One region of the Neobacillus sp. genome, then DNA from elsewhere that is predicted to be linked to it. Evidence: riboswitches for the same ligand, from Rfam matches in the RefSeq annotation. Region 1 holds a riboswitch; the other holds the start of a gene.
What was found. Region 1 has a riboswitch for cobalamin ahead of RTR43_RS22115 (ABC transporter substrate-binding protein). Riboswitches for the same ligand answer to the same signal wherever they lie in the genome.
Positions count from the first base shown of each region.

Region 2: linked by a shared signal. The riboswitch ahead of RTR43_RS00250 (ribonucleoside-diphosphate reductase subunit alpha) and the one ahead of RTR43_RS22115 (ABC transporter substrate-binding protein) in region 1 are both predicted to bind cobalamin.

Region 1 covers NZ_DALZYO010000047.1:10,648-18,382, forward strand. The annotation lists gene cobD (threonine-phosphate decarboxylase CobD) at 1-952, opposite strand, end outside; gene cbiB (adenosylcobinamide-phosphate synthase CbiB) at 927-1,892, opposite strand; gene RTR43_RS22105 (adenosylcobinamide amidohydrolase) at 1,889-3,355, opposite strand; gene RTR43_RS22110 (FecCD family ABC transporter permease) at 3,359-4,420, opposite strand; gene RTR43_RS22115 (ABC transporter substrate-binding protein) at 4,386-5,348, opposite strand; cobalamin riboswitch at 5,522-5,714, opposite strand; gene ribH (6,7-dimethyl-8-ribityllumazine synthase) at 5,897-6,367, opposite strand; gene RTR43_RS22125 (bifunctional 3,4-dihydroxy-2-butanone-4-phosphate synthase/GTP cyclohydrolase II) at 6,394-7,587, opposite strand; gene ribE (riboflavin synthase) at 7,650-7,735, opposite strand, start outside.
Region 2 covers NZ_DALZYO010000001.1:43,453-51,187, forward strand. The annotation lists gene RTR43_RS00225 (alpha/beta hydrolase) at 1-508, shown strand, start outside; gene rnr (ribonuclease R) at 534-2,894, shown strand; gene smpB (SsrA-binding protein SmpB) at 2,985-3,452, shown strand; RNA gene ssrA (transfer-messenger RNA) at 3,632-3,989, shown strand; gene RTR43_RS00245 (VC0807 family protein) at 4,700-5,410, opposite strand; cobalamin riboswitch at 5,779-5,975, shown strand; gene RTR43_RS00250 (ribonucleoside-diphosphate reductase subunit alpha) at 6,135-7,735, shown strand, end outside.

The sequences.
Region 1 (7,735 bases):
TAGCATTATGAAGTAGAAATTCAAACAATTTATACTGATCATGTAAAAATGGATCTCGCAATAAATAGAAATTAACTTTGGAAGAAGAAACAACAAATTCCTTTTGTTTAAAAAAATCAAAGATCCTTTTCCGCTCATTATTAATATATTCCTGTGTCCCCTTAATAAAAGATTCATTTTCTAAGCATAACTCACCTGCTCTTAATGCAATGGTATTAATACTCCAATGCGACTGGAGTTGGCTAAGCATTAAAATAGTATCAGGTTGAGCGACCAAATATCCTAAGCGAATGCCCGGAATCGCAAACATTTTTGTCAACGATCGAATAATAATTAAATTTGAAAACTTGTTTATGTATGGAATGAATGAGTCATATTCTATTAAAAAATCAAAAAATGCTTCATCTAAAATAACGAGACAATTGTGCATCTCACATTCCTCGATTAACGATAAAATCGTTGAACTAGGATATTGAATACCTGTTGGATTATTCGGATTGCAAAGGAACATTGCATCGACATGCCCTAGTTTAGCACGCAATTCATCAAGATTTAATTCGAAATGAGGCTCACATAGTTGATGATACAGAACTTCACATTTGTTTGCCTGACAGGATTTTTCATATTCCGAAAAGGTTGGCTGTACCAATAATACCCTTTTTCCTGCAAGCATTCGTGCAACCAAGGTAATAAGCTCTGCTCCCCCATTTCCAATCAAAATAGAATCTACAGGAACCTGTTCCAGGTTTTCGATCCTTTTTTTAAGCTGGATAGCATAGGGATCTGGATAAACGAAAATTTCTTGATAAAATTCCATCCATTTTTCTTTCAAAATAGGAGGTGGACCAAGAGGATTGATATTTGCGCTAAAATCATTATAATGCTTTGGGAGCGAAAGCCCCATTGCCTCATATAGGTACTGAGGATTAGAGCCATGTGAAGGCCAAATCAAAGAGCATTCCTCCGATCCATAATAATAGTAAAAATAAAAATACTGTTTTTGCTAAAATGAAATTCGCCTTTATGATGTGTTCCGCCTGAATCGGATATATGGGTTCACCCATTTTTGCTCGGTTCGAAACCACCCCTTTGTAATAGTTCCTGCCGCCAAGCTGAATCCCTAAAATAGCAGCAACAGCAGCTTCTCCCCAGCCGCTGTTTGGGCTCGGATGCTTTTTCGCATCTCGGAACATGATCTCCCAAGCTTTTCGATAACTCCCACATTCTGGACGTTTTCCTAACAGCATAATGATTCCTGTTAGACGGCTTGGGATCCAATTCATCACATCATCCCATTTAGCAGATGCCCAGCCAAACTCTTTATATCTTTCGTTTACATACCCAACCATTGAATCACAAGTATTGGTTGCCCGATAGACCATAGCGAGGGGAGCTCCTCCGATTAGTGCCCAAAATAAAGGGGCCGTCACTCCGTCACTCGTATTTTCTGCAACAGTCTCAATCGTTCCCCTCGCTATCTCACTTTCGTCAAGGTTATCAGTATCACGGCCAACAATATAGGATAATTTCTTTCTTGCTTGGACTAGGTTTCCTGATTTTAACGGTTGATAGACCTCGAGAGAAGCTTTCTTCAAGCTTCTTTGGGCGATTGATGTAGAAATAATGATACTTTCTACCAATATTCCAATAAAAGGATGAATCTTATACCCTATAAATACTACAAGGAACACAATGGAAAAAATAAACAGTAAAATAAAAAGGAGCATCGCAACCCCTTTCCATCTTTTAAATTTCCTTTGATTCCATCGCTTCTCTAAAAATGTTATTATCGATCCAATCCATCTTACAGGATGAGGCCAATTAGGGGGATCTCCGATAAGCAAATCAATTATATAAGCAAATGTAATCGAGATAAGGTGATAGACAATCATGTTTTTTTCCTTTGTTGAGATTTTTGAATCGCTTTAGTGGTGCACTGATAGACAGCTTTACTAATAAGCTTTCCTAGAGGAGTAATCGTGCCGGCAAAGTCTAACAGTTTTCCCGTTTGAGAAGCTGCAATCAAAATACTATCTGTTGAGGTACCAGTAGCAATGGTTCCTGTGACTTCATCTAACACCTTGAGATCATGCATTGCCTTTACCTTTGCTTCAGTTGCTGTCATAATACTTTGAATAAATGCTTCCTCCGTTAGCTCACCGTTAACGAAAATCCAGGTATTAATCGTACCAGGAGTCAATTGAAGTGAATGCTCCTCACTTTTCGAAGCATCAATCGCATTTCCAACCCCCGCTGTGACAACAACAAATATCGAGAAGTTGCTTTGTTCGAGCAGTTGGTACTCCACATCCTCAAGCCATACCGCTGTCATCATTCCCACCGTCTCTGATGGTTCAAACCCCTTTGATTTTAAAAAGGAAGCCATTTCCACCCGATGATCATCACAATTATAGTCCTTACTAACATGACGATTGACAAAAGATTGATGCCAGCCTGTACCCGAGCCAACCACACCAGAAGACATTGTTCTTAATGGGGCTGGGGACCTTAAGTCAATGAACTCATTCGAAACATGTAACATGGTCTCATTAATTTCAATAACTTTTGTTCCTCTATTCACTTCGGGTAGTAACACCATTTGTGGTGCTGCTACCTTTGGATGGGGGTGTTTTTGAATTTTTGTATGATATACGTCTCTTATTCGATCCTCTCTAAGAACCTCATTTGGAATATGATTGATGTTGATGGTTCCTTTTTCCAGCAGGAGTAATCGATCACAATAAAGTCCAGCAAGATTTAAATCATGGAAAATCGAGATCACCGTTAATCCATTTTCTGTCGTCCATAATTTTAAAAGATCTAGAAGTTCTTTTTGATACGATAGATCTAAGTGATTTGTTGGTTCATCTAAAAGAAGAATTTCAGGCTTCTGGGCCAAGGCTTGAGCAAGAAATACCCTTTGTTTTTCACCGCCAGATAACTCTTGAATATTTTTATTTTGAAATGAAGATATTCCGGTCTGGTCCATGACACTTTGAACAATGTCCTCATCCTCTTTCGACCAAGTCTGAAACCAGCCTTTTTGATGAGCATATCTTCCAAGTGATACGGTTTCTTTAACCGTATAGGAAAAAGACTGTGAAGAATGCTGGGAAAGAACGGCAACCATTTGGGCTAGCTGTTTGATCCCATATTCCTGAAGCCTTTTTCCACGAATTAAAATCTCACCTTGTTGAAATGGCAGGATACCACTAATCATTTTTAACAGGGTTGTTTTTCCACTTCCATTTGGTCCTAAAACCCCGAACAATTCACCTTGTTCCACTTGAAAAGAAATGTCCTTTAAAATAGCTTCACCTGAGTAACCACCTGAAACCTGTTGAACGCTAAGCACTTTCTATCCACTTCTTTCCATCCTTTTTCTTTGTAGTAGGATTAATGCAAATACTGGTGCACCAATTAAAGCGGTAATCACCCCAATTGGCAATTCTGTTGGAGAAATAATCGTTCGGGACAGGAGATCAGCTAGAATTAAGAATCCGCTTCCCGTTAAAATGGATAGTGGAAGAAGATGCCGATGATCGGGTCCCCATATTATTCTTGAAAGGTGGGGAATAACAAGCCCAACAAAACCGATCGTTCCGGAAACGGCAACCGCAGCTCCTGTTAAAATGGAACCAGCCGTTAAGATGACTAGCTTTCTTTTTTGAACATTTACCCCTAAATGCTGTGCTCTTTCTTCCCCAAATGACACGGCATTTAATTCTTTTGCATTAAAGATAAGTATCGCTGAACCAATGATAAAAAATGGCAAAATGATTTTTATGTATTCCCAACCTCTCATCGATACACTTCCTAAGAGCCAGCCAATAATTTGCCTCAGCTCATCTCCAGTTAGTGCAATCATGAGAGAAATAAGTGCTCCTAAAAAGGAGCTAAAGATGATACCCGTTAATATAATCGTCTCCACTCTCATTGAGCGCTCGATTTTCCGGGCAAAAGCAAGTACTAAAAAGATGGTAAAAAAGGAAAATAGGATACTAAGTAATGGTAATGTGAAGGAACCTATAAATGGGATGGATAGATGAAAAAACAAGGTCAGGACCGCCCCCACTGACGCCCCAGAAGATACACCTAATGTATATGGATCTGCTAACGGGTTTCTTAATAGACCTTGAAAGGCCGCTCCTGAAATTGCAAGAGCTGCCCCAACTAGGCCTGCTAATATTACTCTAGGTAGACGAATATTCAACACAATACTTGAATACATCGGGTCAATAGACCCTAGTGAAATACCCCCAAATAATTTAGCACAAATAATTTGAATAATAGTTACCATCGAAACGTGAACAGATCCTATTGAAATCCCTAATAAAATAGAAATAAACAGAAAAATCCCAGCTACTCCATAAGCAACATACTTATTATTTAAAAATTTCAGGATAGATAGCCTTTGCAAGATCTTCTACTCCTTCAACGACCCTTGGACCTGAGCGAGTTACACGATCAGAATCGACATCGATTACTTGCTTGTTTTTTACAGCATTAACAGTTTCCCAGCCTTTTCTATTTAATACTTGTTCAGCCGGATTTTTTACATAGTACCCATATGTAGTAATGATAACATCGGGATTTCGTTTTATCATTGCTTCTTGATCAATTTTGATCCAGCCTTCTTGATCATTTGCGATATTTTCCGCTTGAATCGAGCTTAACATTTCATCCATAAAAGTCTTCTTTCCAGCGGTATATATGTCTGGAGCGGGCGATACTTCAACCAATACCTTTTTCTTTTCTTTTATTCCCTTCGTCTTTGCGATAATTTCAGCTAGTTTGTCCTTCATTCCTTTGATGATTTCGTCTGCTTTTTTTGTTTCTCCAGTAGCTTTGCCAACCATACTAATGGAATCATACACTTGTTCAAAATTTTGCGCATCATTGACAACAAGCACTGGAATTCCGGCATCTTTTAACTGCTGTAGCCCTTCTTTTGAATTATGGGCGGAAGAGGCATGAGCTAATACTAAATTGGGCTTCAAGGAGATAATTTTTTCCAAATTAATATCTTGTCCGCCAATTTTCTCTTTTTTCGTGACATCTTCAGGATAATTATCATAATCAGAAACACCGACAACTTCTTTCCCTAGACCTAAGGAATAGGCAATTTCCGTATTACTTGGCAACAATGAGACAATCTTTTCAGGCTTCTTTTCTAAAACAACCTGATTACCTAATGCATCTTTTATGGTAACTGGAAAAGTGACTTCCGTTTTTTTCTCAACACTTGCTTTATTACCCTCATTAACTTGATCCTTCTTTTCAGCACAACCTGCTAAAGCTCCTACTGTTAATAATACTATTAACAATAAAGAATACAATTTCTTCATTTTTTCTCCCTGCTTTCTGTTTAAATATAATGACCGTAACAAAAATAAATCCTACTTGTGCCAATAAAAAAACATCTCCATATAACATGAAGATGTTGGTTCGATTAGATTCAATTACTAACATAAAGTAAAAGGAGTCTAGCCTTCAACACCCCCCTATCCTCGTAGGTTTTTTGGCGCACAAGAATTAGGCAGGTTTCCTGGCTCATGATCATCACTTCCTATGTCTTCCCATCTCATTGACAGTGACATTTTATAGGTTGCTCCCATTTACAGTGGCGGGACCGCGTTGGCTTTTAACCAAACTTCCCTTTTAAGCTAAAAATCTTCCAATAAGATTTCAGCACCCAATTTTAATCAATTTTATTTTGTTAATTCTATTATAAAAAAAGTGGAATGGTTTGTATATGTTTTTTGCTTTAATTTAACACTCTATTTAAGTAGGAACTTTTTATATTATTTATTATTTCCAGATTAACCCTTTCCCTGGTGAGGAAACCAAGAAATACCTTCAATTCTGACCAACAATGAATTCTAGGTATTGTGTTTTATTGTTCAATATTTCTGCAAAGGTTAGCCATTTCGATTGCCGCAACTGCTGCATCCCAGCCCTTATTACCTGCCTTAGTTCCGGCACGCTCGATGGCCTGTTCAATCGAATCAGTTGTTAACACTCCAAAAATAATAGGAATGCCACTAGTTAATGCAGTCGTGGAGACTCCCTTTGCCGCTTCATTACATACATAATCAAAATGAGGAGTGGAACCTCGAATGACTGTACCGAGTGTGATAACAGCATCATATTTTTTACTATTGGCCAACTTTTGAGCGATCAATGGAATTTCAAATGCACCTGGAACCCAGGCGATATCAATGTCGGATTCATTGACTCCATGTCTTTTAAGGGCATCCTGCGCACCGCCTAATAATTTACTTGTAATGAATTCGTTAAACCGACCAACCACGATACCTACTTTTAATCCAGATCCTACCAAATTTCCTTCGAAAATATTTCCCATTGTGGAAACCTCCATATACTTATTGTTTAATAATGAAACAAATGACCAAGTTTATCGTGCTTTGTTCTTAAATAATTGGCATTTTCCGTTCTCATTTCCATTTGTAGCGGCACCCGTTCCACTACCTCAAGATCATATCCTTTTAGACCTTTTATTTTTCGTGGGTTATTCGTTAATAACAGCATTTTTTTTATGCCTAAATCCTTCAAAATTTGGGCTCCAATGCCGTATTCTCTTAAATCGGCACCAAAACCAAGCTTTTCATTGGCTTCTACGGTATCATAGCCTTCTTCTTGAAGCTTATAGGCTCTTAGTTTATTTAGCAAACCGATACCACGGCCTTCCTGACGCATATACAACAGGACTCCATTCCCCGCATGATTAATTTGGCTTAAGGCAGCATGGAGCTGTGGTCCGCAATCACAGCGGTACGAACCGAAAACATCACCTGTCAAACATTCTGAGTGAACTCTAACAAGGACAGGAGTTTCAGGATCAATTTCACCCTTCACTAAGGCGACATGCTCTTTTCCGTCAACAAGATTCGAATAACCGACCGCTTTAAAGGTGCCAAATTCTGTAGGTAAATTAATTTCTACTTCTCGTTTAATTAAGTTATCCTTTTTGTTTCTGTATTCAATCAAGTCTTTTATCGTTATCATTTTCACGTTTAGATTATCAGCAATTTTACGAAGCTGAGGAACACGCGCCATCGTACCGTCCTCATTCATGATTTCACAAATGACCCCGGTAGGCTTGGCGCCACATAATTTAGCTAGGTCTACTGCTGCTTCCGTATGTCCTGTTCTTCGCAGCACCCCACCTTTTTTAGCTATAAGCGGAAAAATATGACCAGGTCTTTTAAAATCAGCAGCTTTAGACGCTGGATCCAGCATGCTTAAAACTGTGGCGGAACGTTCAAAGGCAGAAATCCCAGTTGTTGAAAATTTATGGTCAATGCTTACAGTAAAAGCAGTTCCATGTGAATCCGTATTGTTTGAAACCATCGGGAGTAAGTCAAGTTTTTGTGCTAATTCTTCCTCGATAGGAACACATACGAGTCCTCGTCCATAGGTGACCATGAAATTAATCACATCTGGTGAAGTTTTTTCAGCTAGGGCGATAAAGTCCCCTTCATTTTCTCTATCCTCGTCATCGCAAACAATGACAACCTTTCCTTCTTTTAAATCAGTTATGGCTTCATCAATTGTATTAAACACGCCATATCACTCCTCTTTATATTACAAAACCCTGGCTAAACCAAGTTTTTCCGAATTATCGATTATAAAAAGCCGTTTTCTTCTAAAAATTTCGTGGTTATCGCTGTCCTACTTTTTTGCTGATTATCTAATGTCATCTTGTTAAAAA
Region 2 (7,735 bases), on a different contig from region 1:
AAATCAAGGCCATGAAGAAATCGCTGTTGCCGGACTCTCTCTTGGCGGCGTATTTTCCTTGAAATTGGGATACACTGTACCTATAAAAGCAATTGTACCAATGTGCGCACCCATGCATATAAAAAGTGAAATAGTTATGTATGAAGGAATTCTCGAATATGCTCGTGAATTTAAAAGACGAGAAGGAAAAACGGACGAGCAAATCGAAATGGAAATGAATGAGTTTAAAAAGACACCAATGAAAACATTAAAGGCACTTCAACAATTAATCGCCGATGTCCGAGAAAATGTCGATATGATTTATGCACCTACCTTTGTGGTTCAGGCTCGTCACGATAAAATGATTAACACGGAAAGTGCCAACATTATTTACGAGAACATAGAGTCGGTAATAAAGGAAATCAAATGGTATGAAGAATCCGGCCACGTTATTACGCTCGATAGGGAACGTGATCAACTGCACGAGGATATTTATGCTTTTTTAGAAAAGTTAGACTGGCACGATTAATAAAGTACCCTAAGGAGGGATCAGTTTGGAAGATAACATACAAAAGCACATTGATAAGCTTTTGCAATATATGAGGGACGAGGCATATAAGCCATTAACTGTCCAAGAGCTGGAAGAGGCATTTGGCATCCAGGACTCAAGTGATTTTAAAGAGTTTGTCAAAGCACTCGTCCAAATGGAAGAAAAGGGGTTGGTGGTTCGCACCCGCAGCAACCGTTACGGTCTGCCGCAAAAAATGAACTTAATTCGCGGAAGGTTGATTGGCCACGCGAAAGGCTTTGCGTTTGTGACGCCGGATGAACCGGGAATGGATGATATTTTTATACCGCCTAATGAAACAAACACGGCCATGCATGGAGATACCGTTTTAGCACGAGTTTCATCAGAAACCTCAGGGCAGCGCCGGGAAGGCAGCATTATTCGCATCATTGAACGAGGCGTCCAGCAAGTCGTTGGAACATATGTCGAAAGCAAAAGCTTTGGCTTTGTCATTCCTGATGATAAAAAATTTGCCAGTGATATTTTTATTCCCAAATCGGCATCTAAGGGAGCGGTCGAAGGACATAAGGTCGTTGTGAAGCTCGTCACGTATCCCGAGGGTAGAAAAAGTGCGGAAGGTGAAGTCATTACGATTCTTGGTCACAAAAACGACCCAGGAGTGGACATTCTATCCGTCATACATAAGCACGGCTTGCCGATGGCTTTTCATGATGATGTACTAGAGCAGGCAAATAACACGCCAGATACAATTGATGAAAGTGAATTGGCCAATCGTCGCGATTTACGGAACGAAACAATTGTTACCATTGATGGGGCTGATGCCAAAGATCTTGATGACGCTGTTACCGTTACCAAACTTGAAAATGGCAACTTCAAGCTTGGTGTTCATATCGCCGATGTTAGCTATTATGTAAAAGAAGGAACGCCAATCGACCTCGAGGGAGAGGAGCGGGCCACAAGTGTTTATTTAGTAGACCGAGTGATTCCGATGATTCCGCACCGATTGTCTAATGGGATTTGCTCATTAAATCCAAAGGTTGACCGTCTAACGCTGTCATGTCATATGGAAATTTCACCAGAGGGCACCGTTGTCTCTCATGAAATTTTTCAAAGTGTGATCAAAACAACGGAGCGGATGACTTATCATGACGTAAATCTGATTCTTATTGATAAAGATGAGGAAACTCTGTCGCGATACGAACCGCTTGTGCCGATGTTTGAAATGATGGAAGAGCTTGCAGCCATTCTCCGCAATAAACGGATGAAGCGTGGCGCCATCGACTTTGACTTTAAAGAATCAAAGGTATTGGTCGATGAGGAAGGCAAACCAACCGATGTTATTCTCAGAGAACGTTCCGTTGCTGAGCGCCTAATTGAAGAATTTATGTTAGCAGCAAACGAAACGGTGGCTGAGCATTTCCACTGGCTGGAAGTTCCGTTTATTTACCGTATTCACGAGGATCCAAAGGAAGATAAGCTCCGGAGATTTTTTGAGTTTATCACCAATTTTGGTTACATTGTGAAAGGGACGGCCAATGATGTACACCCTAGGGCCCTTCAAGAAATTATTGAAGAGGTTCAAGGTAAGCCGGAAGAAATGGTGATCTCGACCGTTATGCTGCGTTCGATGCAACAGGCAAAATATGACCCTGAAAGTCTCGGACACTTCGGATTATCGACCGAGTTCTATACCCATTTCACCTCACCGATTCGCCGATATCCTGATACCATCGTTCATCGATTGATTCGTACGTATTTAATCGAAGGAAAGCTCGATGAATCAACAAGGGAAAAATGGAATGCCCGCTTACCTGAGATTGCCCAGCATTCTTCGAAAATGGAGCGCCGTGCTGTGGATGCTGAGCGCGAAACCGACGAATTGAAGAAAGCGGAATACATGGAAGATAAGATTGGCGTCGAATATGACGGGATCATCAGCTCGGTGACCAACTTCGGAATGTTCGTTGAGTTGCCTAATACGATTGAAGGCCTTGTCCATGTCAGCTATATGACTGATGATTACTACCGCTTTGACGAGCGGCATCTCGCAATGATTGGCGAGCGGACCGGAAATGTGTTCCGAATAGGAGATGAAATTACCGTTCGGGTGGTAAAAGTTAATAAGGATGAGCGCTCGATTGATTTTGAAATTGTCGGTATGAAGGGTACACGCCGCGAGCGGTCTGAGACGCCGAAGGTTTTTAAAACAGGCAGTGATACGCATAAACCGCGCCGAAATAAGCAGCAAGGTGACCGCAAACAAGGACGAAATCAAAATGGCCAAACGCCGGAATCAGCTGGCGGTCAGGGGAACAAAAAGAAAAAGAAACGAAAATTTTACGATAATGTTCCTAAGTCAAAAAGTACAAAGCGAAAAAATAAATAATAAACGTAAGGGGCCTTTACACAAGGCCTCTTTTGATTGTATGGCTATCATATTTCTGCTAAAATAAAATCCATAGATGAGGTGGAAAAAATGCCAAAAGGTGAAGGAAAAGTAGTCGCACAAAACAAAAAGGCTTACCATGACTATTTTATTGAAGAAACGTACGAAGCGGGCATCGTTCTCCAGGGGACGGAAATCAAGTCGATTCGTGCTGGTAAAGTGAATCTTAAGGATTCCTACGCTCGGATTCAAAATGGAGAAGTTGTTTTATTTGGGATGCATGTCAGCCCATATGAGCAGGGAAACCGCTATAATCACGACCCATTAAGGACACGAACGCTGTTGCTTCATAAACGTGAAATTAATAAGCTGATTGGAGAAACGAAAGAGGCAGGCTATGCCCTTATCCCATTGAAGCTTTATTTAAAAAATGGTTTTTGTAAGGTGTTAGTTGGCTTGGCAAAAGGGAAGAAGAATTATGATAAGCGTGAAGCCTTAAAGCAAAAAGAAGCCAAACGTGAAATCGAACGAGTCTTCCGCGATCGTCAAAAGATGTAATATTTCTGTTGCTTGGGCAAAACGCGAAGCTTACAAATACTTACAATTGATAAATCTGCAAAATGTGTTATAATAAGTTTGTCGCTTTGATGAGCGGCAGAAATTTTTGCTCAAATAAATGTTGAGCATCCTAACGTCTGATGCAGAATCTTTAACTAGATTTCAGCTCATTTTATAATGGGGACGCTACGGATTCGACAGGGGTAGTTTGAGCTTAGGTTGCGAGTCGAGGGGATCGGCCTCGTTAAAACGTCAAAGCCATAACTGGCAAAACTAACAACAACCTCGCTTTCGCAGCTTAATACTGCATAGCGGTTCCTCCCTCCATTGCCCATGTGGTAGGGTAAGGGACTCACTCTAAGTGGGCTACGCCGGATTCCACCGCCTGAGGATGAAGGAAGAGAACAACCAGGCTAGCTGACCGGACGCCGGTCGATAGGCAGAAGACTCAGCGAAATGCCAATATATCGACTACACTCGTAGATGCTTAAGTGGCGATATCTTTGGACGTGGGTTCGACTCCCACCGTCTCCACCATACATAATGTTTGGTGGTTTTTTTATTTTCTGTGACGTAAAGCATAAATTTTCCGTTTGGAAAGTTTATGCTTTATTTTTTGTATGGAAAAGGGGCGGAGCGCCGCAAAAGCGAATTAGTTTATCCAATTGGAGTGAAATAAATACATTTTTCACTTCGAATTAGGTGAAGTTCTGCTCTGCTCACACCGCCTTTATTAAGTTAGCTTGGTTTTTAGAACGAATTGTATTTCCATGCTAGATGGTGGCGTGTAACGCCATTTACGTTTTCTGTGGAAAAGGGGCGGAGCGCCGCAAAAATGAATCACTTTAACCAGTTAAAGTGAAATACCCATTTCACTAGACGAAAGATGTGAAGTCTAGCTCTGCTCTCACCGCCTTTATTAGGTGACTACGACTAAAGCTGGAAATGCCAATGGAGACAAAATGTAATATATATTTTATTAACTTTTTGAAGCAATGTACCTAAGCAAAAATGTGCATAGAATTAAACAAAGCAACGTTATTATGGTGCATTGCTATGCTCCTGTTTCAAGTATATTTAAAAGTAATTTCTATATAATTCTTATCTAAGACTTCCGTTTAACTGAGGGGATATCTAAGTGGTTTGGTTCATGGCCAAGGAGACTATGATTAACATCAAGGGTTGCTCCATTATCCCAACATGTGAGTGGTACAGACTAAACATTTAATTAAAATTCAATACACCCGCTACCGCTTATGGTTGCTAAAATAAAAGTAAGCCCATTCAAAATAAAAGGAAGTCCAGTAAGATGATAGAGATACGAAATTTCTCCTTGGTTTTGCAATTACAATTTTTTTAACCGGAGTTATTTCGTTCGCAGCCTGATAGATAAAGAAGAAGGCTGCCAGTGAGGCACCTGACAGCATAATATTTAGGGACTTATCTAGTATAATATCAAGGCGGTATGCCTCTACGCCGTATTTCAAGATCCATCTTGATAAACACACAATATATATCAGTTCATTCGCACAGTATATTAACATTATCAGTTGAAAAATCTTGTATGTCTTCTTTTCAAATAACAACTCTTTTGTAGTATTTCTGTCATATCCCCTCATCACCATGAGATCCAAGGTAAAGAATAAATAAAGCGGCTTCCTAGCCGCCAGACTTACAGAATATATAAATAATAAGGCGGCTGAGTAAAAAACATTATTCCATAACAGCTGTAAGGCAGAACCAGACAGAAAATCCACCAATAGGCCTGCAGTTAAATTTAGGATGACAAATATTCCCGTATAATTAAGCCCTCCAGTATCTTTGAATCGGTATAAGCTATAAAGGATCCCAGGCAGTGTGGAGAGAATCATGGCGGGATAGTCCCTTACAACATTCCGACTTAACTCCCAAAATACCAAAGGGAAGATTAAAAACACAACAAAATCTACTAACAGCATTAAGGCTGGCCTCATATTTTTCACCGTACTTTCCTCAGTTATTCAATATATATGGACCAACCTCAATAAATAGAACAAGCTCCTGATGTCAAGGGACATCCTGTCCGCTCTGTGGTTAAGCTGGTCAAATGTTGCATACATCGGGGTTGAGCGGGGGTCATCTTCTTTAAATTCATTGAAATCTGTAATCGTGTATCTGGAAAGTAGGGATCGATTTATAGTTGGAAAGATAAATGGTATTAGGAGGTGAAAAAAAGAATAGGGTATGGAGGATCAATTAAACCTTGTAAAATAAAAATAAATCATTTACTATTAAATATAGAAATTACTACATATTGGATTTTAATGAGAATTTACAACTATATATAGTATCGGCCATATAATAAGATGCGATTTTCGCTTAATAGGGAATTCGGTTGAAGCCGAAGCTGCCCCCGCAACTGTAAATGCTGACGAAATAAATAAACCACTGTATAAGACGGCTTAGTGATAGGTGCTTATACGGGAAGGATTTAAAGTAGGATGAAGCATGAGTCAGGAGACCTGTCTTATTTTTATATGTTTCAACTTCTTCGGGGATTGAGAAGATGAAACGGCGGCTTCAAGAGGAATTCTAATATTTGTTATCTTCGATTATTCTTTTTGACCTTCGTTTCATCCGCTCAATGATTTGAGCGGATTTTTTTGTCTATGAAAGCTTTTTTACGAACGGGAGGAAACAAACATGAATTCACCAGCACAAACAAATCATTCATATGTATTACAGGTCATTCAAGAGGTAGGAGAGAAATATGGCTTAGATACTAGGGAAATCAACGATCGCGTAGCACATTTAAATGGAACAGAATTGGAAGCAAATGGGCAGGCGCTGATATATTCATTAAATAAGATTGCAATGGATCAGTCCAACTGGACATTTGTTGCTGCTCAGCTTTATTTGAATGAGTTATATGATTTTGCCGCTAAAAATAGGGGGTACGATCGGTCTCAAAAATACGGAGATTTCTACGCATTGATTAAAACATTAACTAAAACCGGAATCTATTCAACGGATTTAGTAAACTCGTATTCGAAACAAGAAATAGAAGAATTAGCTGCTGAAATAATTTCTGATCGGGATCATTTATTTACCTATATTGGATTATTCTTGTTTGCAGATCGATATCTTGCGAGAGATCATGGACGGAATGTATACGAGCTGCCACAAGAAAGATTTATGATTATTGCCATGCATTTAATGAAAGATGAAACGAGTACAAAACGATTAGAACTCGTAAAAGAATCCTATTGGGCATTGAGTCATTTGTACATGACAGTGGCAACACCGACATTGACGAATGCAGGGAAAAGCTTTGGTCAACTCTCATCTTGTTTTATTGATACAGTAGAGGATTCACTCGATGGAATTTACTTAAATAATTGGGATATTGCTAGATTAAGTAAAGATGGCGGTGGAATTGGGATTTATTATGGAAAAGTGCGTGCACTTGGTTCAGATATTAAGAAATTTAAAGGGAATTCTTCTGGCGTAGTGCCGTGGATACGATTAATTAATGATACAGCTGTTAGTGTGGATCAACTTGGACAGCGACAAGGTGCGATCGCAGTATATCTTGATATTTTTCATAAAGACATCATGAACGGCTTTCTCGATCTAAAAACAAATAATGGCGATGAGCGGCGGAAAGCACATGATATTTTTACCGGTGTCACCATACCAGATTTATTTATGGAAAAACTTCAGGAAGTGGATGAATCTGGGAGAAGCAGTGGCATGTGGCACACATTTTGTCCGCATGAAGTGAAACAAATAATGGGTTGGAAAGACGAGGAAGGGAATCCACTCGGACTTGAAGACTTTTATGATGAAGAAGATAAAAAATATTTCACAGAAAACTACCAAGAAGCTGTCAATCATCCACTGCTACCGCGCAAAACGTATCGTGCCATGGACATAATGTCTCGGTTGATGATTGCCCAATTAGAAACGGGTACTCCTTATATGTTTTATCGGGATGAAGTGAATCGGCTAAATCCAAACAAACATGTAAGGGGTGAAGGTCGTACATCGATTTTTTGCAGTAATTTATGTACCGAAATTGCTCAAAATATGTCCCCTACAACAATCGTGAATGAAAGTGAAGATGAAGATGGCAACTTAATTATTGTTCGAAAACCAGGTGACTTTGTGGTCTGTAATTTATCCTCTATTAATTTGGCAAAAGCAGTTCCAGCCAATGTACTTGAACGCTTAATACGAATTCAAGTGAGAATGTTGGATAATGTGATCGATTTAAATACGATACGTGTTGGACAAGCGGAGAA